Linked DNA regions of Hydrogenovibrio crunogenus. The protein of the gene in region 1 interacts with the protein of each later gene in a pairwise test. Links are inferred from orthologs where the notes say so. Each region holds a gene or a part of one and is shown in the gene's direction. Other genes may lie near its edges. The genes, in order: gyrB and gyrA.

What was found.
Region 2: the proteins of gyrB (region 1) and gyrA interact in binary tests that used the Escherichia coli proteins (3 or more experiments, as listed by UniProt). The link is inferred for Hydrogenovibrio crunogenus from one-to-one orthologs.

The regions. Positions count from the first base shown.
Region 1 is NZ_CP032096.1:14,492-17,867, forward strand. Bases 6-3,050 are described here. They hold gyrB (DNA topoisomerase (ATP-hydrolyzing) subunit B), read left to right. Parts: upstream 6-329; coding sequence 330-2,771; downstream 2,772-3,050. Other genes in these bases: GHNINEIG_RS00060 (ChaN family lipoprotein), read left to right, coding at 6-37; GHNINEIG_RS00070 (phosphoribulokinase), read left to right, coding at 2,948-3,050. In the rest of the region: more of GHNINEIG_RS00060, read left to right, coding at 1-5; more of GHNINEIG_RS00070, read left to right, coding at 3,051-3,376. UniProt on the Escherichia coli protein: DNA gyrase negatively supercoils closed circular double-stranded DNA in an ATP-dependent manner to maintain chromosomes in an underwound state.
Region 2 is NZ_CP032096.1:1,318,508-1,322,036, forward strand. Bases 1-3,198 are described here. They hold gyrA (DNA gyrase subunit A), read left to right. Parts: upstream 1-382; coding sequence 383-2,998; downstream 2,999-3,198. Other genes in these bases: ubiG (bifunctional 2-polyprenyl-6-hydroxyphenol methylase/3-demethylubiquinol 3-O-methyltransferase UbiG), read right to left, coding at 1-104; serC (3-phosphoserine/phosphohydroxythreonine transaminase), read left to right, coding at 3,138-3,198. Outside these bases: more of serC, read left to right, coding at 3,199-3,529. UniProt on the Escherichia coli protein: A type II topoisomerase that negatively supercoils closed circular double-stranded (ds) DNA in an ATP-dependent manner to maintain chromosomes in an underwound state.

The DNA.
Region 1 (3,376 bases):
CATGTTTGAAAACGCCGCACAAAAGCCTTGCCGTTAACTCACAGACTTTCTTTTACGTTTCATGTGAAACCTTTTATATCATGCTCGACATTGTCAGGCCTGGCTAAATTTTAGGCAAATATACGTGGATTTAAAAAAGCGATATGACCCAGCCATCCACATTTCTCTCTAATTAAAGATGCATTTATTTTCATTTAAAATTCAACCACTTAAAAACTCGACTCCCAGCATATTTTAACTACTACAAAAAAAGACAAATTATGGTAAAATTGTCTGGCTAATTTTGCACGCTAACCCCCTAAAAAATAATACATTGAAGATACTCATTTATGACTCAAGAAGCTGAAAATCCGATCCAACCAGAATACGATTCTTCCTCGATTAAGGTTCTTAAAGGACTTGATGCCGTTCGTAAACGCCCTGGGATGTATATTGGCGACACCGATGACGGTACCGGTCTGCATCACATGGTTTTCGAGGTAGTCGATAACGGGATAGATGAAGCCCTAGCTGGGCATTGTGATAAGGTCATCGTCACCATTCATACTGATGGCTCGGTTTCTGTCTCGGATAACGGTCGAGGTATCCCGGTTGGACTGCATGAAGAAGAAGGGGTTTCAGCTGCAGAAGTTATTATGACCGTCCTTCATGCCGGTGGGAAATTCGATGACAACTCCTATAAAGTGTCCGGTGGGTTGCACGGGGTTGGGGTCTCAGTGGTTAATGCTTTATCAGAAGAGCTTCACCTGACCATTAAACGTGAAGGCCAGATTTGGAAACAAACTTATCGTCATGGTGTTCCGGATGAACCACTTAAAGCGGTTGCTGACACCGATGAGACAGGGACGGAGATTCGCTTCCTGCCCAGTAAAGAAACGTTTACACAAACAGAATTCAGCTTTGATTATTTATTGAAGCGCTTAAGAGAGCTCTCTTTCCTGAACTCCGGTGTCCACATTGAGCTGCTGGATAAACGCGATGACCGCCACGAAGTCTTTGAGTTTGAAGGCGGCATTCGTGCCTTTGTTGATTATATTAACGTCAATAAAACTCCAATCAATCAAGAAGCTTTTTATTTTTCAACGGTGAAGGACGACATTACGGTTGAAGTCGCCATGCAATGGTCTGAAGCCTATCAAGAATCAATTTTTTGCTTCACCAACAACATTCCTCAAAGAGATGGGGGAACGCATTTATCTGGCTTCCGTGCTGCACTGACGCGAACCCTAAACCAATATGCTGAAAAAGAAGGCCTAACGAAAAAGTATAAAATGAGTGTCTCGGGCGACGATGCGCGTGAAGGGCTGGCGGCAGTGATTTCAGTTAAAGTGCCGGATCCTAAATTCTCATCACAGACCAAAGATAAGCTGGTGTCGTCTGAAGTAAAATCGGCCGTGGAAACGGCTATGAATGAAAAGCTTGCCGAATACTTGCTGGAAAATCCAAAAGACGCTCAATCTGTCTTTGCGAAAATCGTTGATGCGGCTCGTGCTCGTGAAGCGGCTCGTAAAGCCCGTGAAATGACACGCCGCAAAGGCGCGCTAGATATTGCAGGGTTGCCTGGAAAACTAGCCGACTGCCAAGAAAAAGACCCTGCATTGTCGGAGCTGTACTTAGTGGAGGGTGACTCGGCAGGAGGGTCTGCAAAACAAGGGCGTGACCGTCGAACTCAAGCCATTCTGCCGTTAAAAGGGAAAATCCTAAACGTTGAAAAAGCCCGCTTTGATAAAATGCTGGCGTCGGCTGAAGTCGGCACCTTGATCACAGCATTAGGATGCGGGATTGGGCATGAAGAATACAATCCAGACAAGCTCCGTTATCACCGTATTATTATTATGACGGATGCCGATGTAGATGGATCTCACATTCGAACGCTTTTATTAACGTTCTTCTACCGTCAAATGCCGGAGCTGATTGAACGCGGTTACATCTATATCGCTCAACCGCCTCTTTATAAAGTGAAGAAAGGGAAGCAAGAAGCGTATTTAAAAGATGATGCAGAGTTGGAAAACTATTTACTGCAATCCGCTTTAGACCAAGCCGCTTTATGGACGTCGAAAGACACCCCTGCCATTCAAGGGGTGGCATTGGAAACGTTAGCGAAAAGTTTCTTACAAACCAACCGTATCATTGACCGTCTTGCACGCCGTTTCAGCAAGACTTTCTTGGAATTAATGTTGGATTTAAGCCCGATCCACGTTGAAACCTTGAACGATTATGATGCCTGTGAAAAATGGATTACCGATGGGTTACCGCGTTTAAAAGCGATTGGTGAAATTCAAAAAGTTGAGTATCAGCTTCAAGTCGAACCGGCTTTGCAAGGGGAAACGCAATTCCAAATTCGTTTACAACAACGTGAGCATGGCACCCTAACTTCTCAGATTTATGATGAAGATTTCTTCGCCGCAGCGGAGTATGACCACATTGCCAAGGTTGCCAAACAATTGAAAGGGCTGCTGTCTGAAACCGCTTATATCCAACGTGGTGAAAAACAAGAAAACGTTTCAAGCTTTAAGGAAGCAATGGATTGGTTGCTCAGTGAAGCGAAACGAGGTCAAAGCATCCAGCGCTATAAAGGTTTGGGGGAAATGAACCCTGAACAGTTGTGGGAAACAACCATGAATGCCGAAGCCAGACGTTTATTACAAGTCACCATTTCGGATGCCATTGCAGCGGACCAAGTGTTTACAACGCTAATGGGCGATGAAGTTGAACCAAGACGAAACTTCATTGAATCCAATGCGTTAAAGGCTGAAAACATTGATGTGTAATCCACATCACTAGCTAAAATTTAATAAAAATAATCGAAAAATTTACTTTAAGAAATAAGTTAAATCGATTCTAATACCCCAAATTTATTTTTAAACTTTAAAACTTAGCACTCTTTAATGAGGCTAAGTTTATAGCTGAACCTGTTGGGAAGGCTATAAAACAATAGGAGACGGATATGTCAGTAGAACATCCAATTGTCACAGTAACAGGCTCTTCAGGAGCTGGAACATCATTTGTTAAGCGTGCGGTAGAAAAAATTTTCGATCGCGAAAACTTAAACGTTGCGATTGTTGAAGGGGATAGTTACCACAAATACAACCGTGCAGAAATGAAAGAAAAAGTTGCTGCATCCAAAGAAAGCGGCGGACCAGTATTAACGCACTTTTCTGAGCATGCAAATGAATTTGCCGAACTGGAAGCACTTTTTAAAGAATATAAAGAAAACGGAACGGGTAAGCAACGTTACTACATCCATAGTGATGAAGAAGCCGATGAACATAACGCTCGTCTAGGCACGAACTTCTCTTCAGGTGAATTCACGCCTTGGGAACCCATTCCAGAAGGGACAGATGTACTGTTCTATGAAGGTCTTCACGGTATGGTA
Region 2 (3,529 bases), 1.3 Mb from region 1 along the record:
CCGAACTCGCCCGACTCATCCCACCACGTGCTTGCCAATTGATTAAAATTGTTCAATTCAGATGGGTCTGCGTTTTCATGCTTATTCAAATCAGCTTGTGACATGCGCACCTCTGTTCCGACATTTAAAAATTGACGTGATTATAGCAACTCATCCGTTTCTTATTTAATTTAATCGATGAAACATCTTGAAATCAGACTGATTTTATCCTGTTATCCCACCTATAAAATTAAGTAAAAAAGAGTAATATTCGGCATTAAAGAACACTCGAAGCTTATTTATTATTAATTTTAAGTATCAAACATCATAAAACCTAGAGGAAATGGTTTGATTTGGGGTATAATCCTTAGTCAATTTCAACTAAAAAGAAAACTGTAATTCTATGTCAGATTTTGCGAGAGAAATTCTACCAATCTCATTAGAAGATGAGATGCAACAATCTTATCTAAGTTATGCGATGAGTGTTATTGTCGGGCGTGCTTTGCCTGATGTCAGAGATGGTTTGAAACCTGTTCACCGACGTGTCTTATACGCAATGAATGAATTAGGGAACTCTTGGAATAAGCCCTATAAAAAATCCGCCCGTATCGTCGGGGACGTGATTGGTAAATATCACCCTCATGGTGATACCGCGGTTTACGATACGATTGTTCGTATGGCGCAACCTTTCTCTCTGCGCTACATGTTGGTTGATGGTCAAGGGAACTTTGGTTCGATTGATGGGGATTCTCCCGCAGCTATGCGTTACACAGAAGTGCGCATGTCGAAAATTGCCCATGAACTGCTCGCAGATCTAGAAAAAGAAACGGTTAACTTCACTCCTAACTATGATGGGTCCGAATCCGAACCGGACGTGCTCCCGACTCGTATTCCAAACCTGTTGGTCAATGGATCTTCAGGGATTGCGGTTGGGATGGCCACGAACATTCCCCCTCACAACTTGAATGAGACTATCAGTGCGTGTATTGCATTAATTGATAATCCTGAACTGAACATCTCAGAGTTGATGGAATTCCTACCTGGGCCTGACTTCCCAACACATGGGATCATCAATGGTACAAAAGGTATTCGAGAAGCTTATGAAACGGGACGTGGACGTGTTCAAATGCGTGCCAGAACCAGTGTTGAGACGGACAAAAACGGTAAATCCTCCATCATTGTTCATGAAATTCCATACCAGGTTAACAAAGCCAAGCTAATTGAACGTATCGCTGAGCTGGTCAAAGAGAAAAAAATTGAAGGTATTTCTGCTCTAAGAGATGAGTCGGATAAGGACGGAATGCGCATTGTCATTGAGGTCAAGCGCGGTGAAGTTCCGGAAGTTTTGATCAACAATCTTTACAAACAAACAACCATGCAGACCGTCTTTGGTATTAATATGGTTGCCTTGATCAATGGACAGCCTAAGCTTTTAAACCTAAAGGACGTACTCGAAGCTTTTATTCGCCACCGTCGAGAAGTGGTGACACGTCGTACTATCTACGATCTGCGTAAAGCGCGTGAAAAAGCACACATCTTAGAAGGGTTGGCACTGGCTCTTAACAACATCGATGAAATGATCGAGTTGATTAAAGCATCTCCAAGTCCTTCAGTTGCAAAAGAGCGTATGCTGGAAAGAGATTGGTCTATTGGTAATGTAGAGCAGCTTCTTGAAAAGGTCGAAATGAAAGATATTCGCCCTGAGGATCTTCCTGAAGGTTTCGGCTCAGATGGTAAGGGTGTCTATAAACTTTCACCTGTACAGGCACAAGCCATTCTGGAAATGCGCTTGCACCGTTTAACAGGCTTAGAACAAGATAAAATCATTGCCGAATACCGTGATTTAGTCCTTAAAATTGCTGAATTCCTAGAAATCTTACGCAACCCTGATCGCTTAACAGAAGTGGTGCGTGAAGAATTAGAAGAAGTCGTTGAAAACTTTGGCGATAAACGCCGAACTGAAATTGACCACAGCTATCAAGACATAGATGCGGAAGATTTGATTGCGGTAGAAAACCGCATTGTCACGTTATCACGTGATGGCTACATTAAAACACAGCCTTTATCAGATTATCAGGCTCAGCGCCGTGGTGGACGAGGTAAGTCAGCGACACAAATGAAAGAAGACGATGAGATCGGTCAGATGATTGTGGCCAGCACACACGACATGCTGCTGTGCTTCTCGAATCGTGGAAAGTTGTACTGGCAAAAAACTTGGCAATTACCGTTGGCAAGCCGTGGCTCAAAAGGCAAACCAATTGTAAACGTCCTACCGCTTGAAACAGGTGAGCACATCACATCCATCCTGCCAGTATCAGAGTTCTCGGAAGGTTATTATGTCTTCATGGCGACCAAACAATCTACTGTTAAACGTGTAGCATTATCTGACTTCTCTCGCCCTAGAGCCAATGGTATTATTGCTGTGGATCTACTGGATGATGATGAACTGGTCGGAACGGCCATCACTGATGGTGAGCAGGATATTATGCTGTTCAGTAATATTGGTAAGGCCATTCGCTTTGATGAAAATGATGTTCGAGTCATGGGGCGTCAAGCGCGCGGTGTTCGAGGCATGAAACTGAAAGAAGACATGTCTATCATCAGCATGCAAGTCGCACGCAAAGACACCCTGATCTTAACAGCTACCGAACATGGTTATGGGAAGTGTACTCCTGTGGATGACTACTCAACCATCAATCGTGGTGGACAAGGGGTTATCTCGATCAAGACATCTGACCGTAATGGTAATGTTGTTTATTCTGTTGCTGTCACGCCGGACCAAGAAGTAGTATTAATCACCAACAAAGGTACTTTGGTTCGAACACGCGTATCTGAAATTTCAGTGGTCGGGCGAAACACTCAAGGCGTTAAGCTGATTAATGTTGGCAAGGGTGAAATCGTCGTCGGACTGGCGGTTGTTGATGTTCAAGAAGATGAACTGCCTGACATTGATTCTGAAGAAACATCAGAATTGGATCAAGCACCAGATACCTCTTCTGAAGATAACACTGAGCAGTAAAACAACTGATTAGATTCACTATATTTACAACCCTCTTTCTTTGCCTGGCGATGGTTATCGCCAGGCGGATGTAACCCTCCTTACGTTATATTTACACCAAGAAAGAGTTTTAAACCCAAAAATAAGCTAAAGAGAGACAATGAGAGCATTTAACTTTAGTGCTGGACCTGCAATGCTTCCAGAAGCGGTCATGCGTAAAGCACAATCAGAATTTTTAGATTGGAACAATACGGGCATGTCCGTTATGGAAATGAGCCACCGCAGCAAAGAATTCATGGCAGTGGCCCATAACATGGAGCACACATTACGTGAAATCATGGCAATACCTGATAATTACAAAGTATTGTTTGTTCATGGTGGTGCTTCTTTGCAGTTTGCTGGCATCCCAATGAACCTAACGTCTGAAAATGATACGGTTGATTACGTCAATACTGGTGTATGGTCACAAAAAGCCATTAAAGAAGCTGCACGCTATGTAAATGTTAATGTCGTTGCTGAAGCGGAAACCTTTATCCCTGATGAGTCTGAATG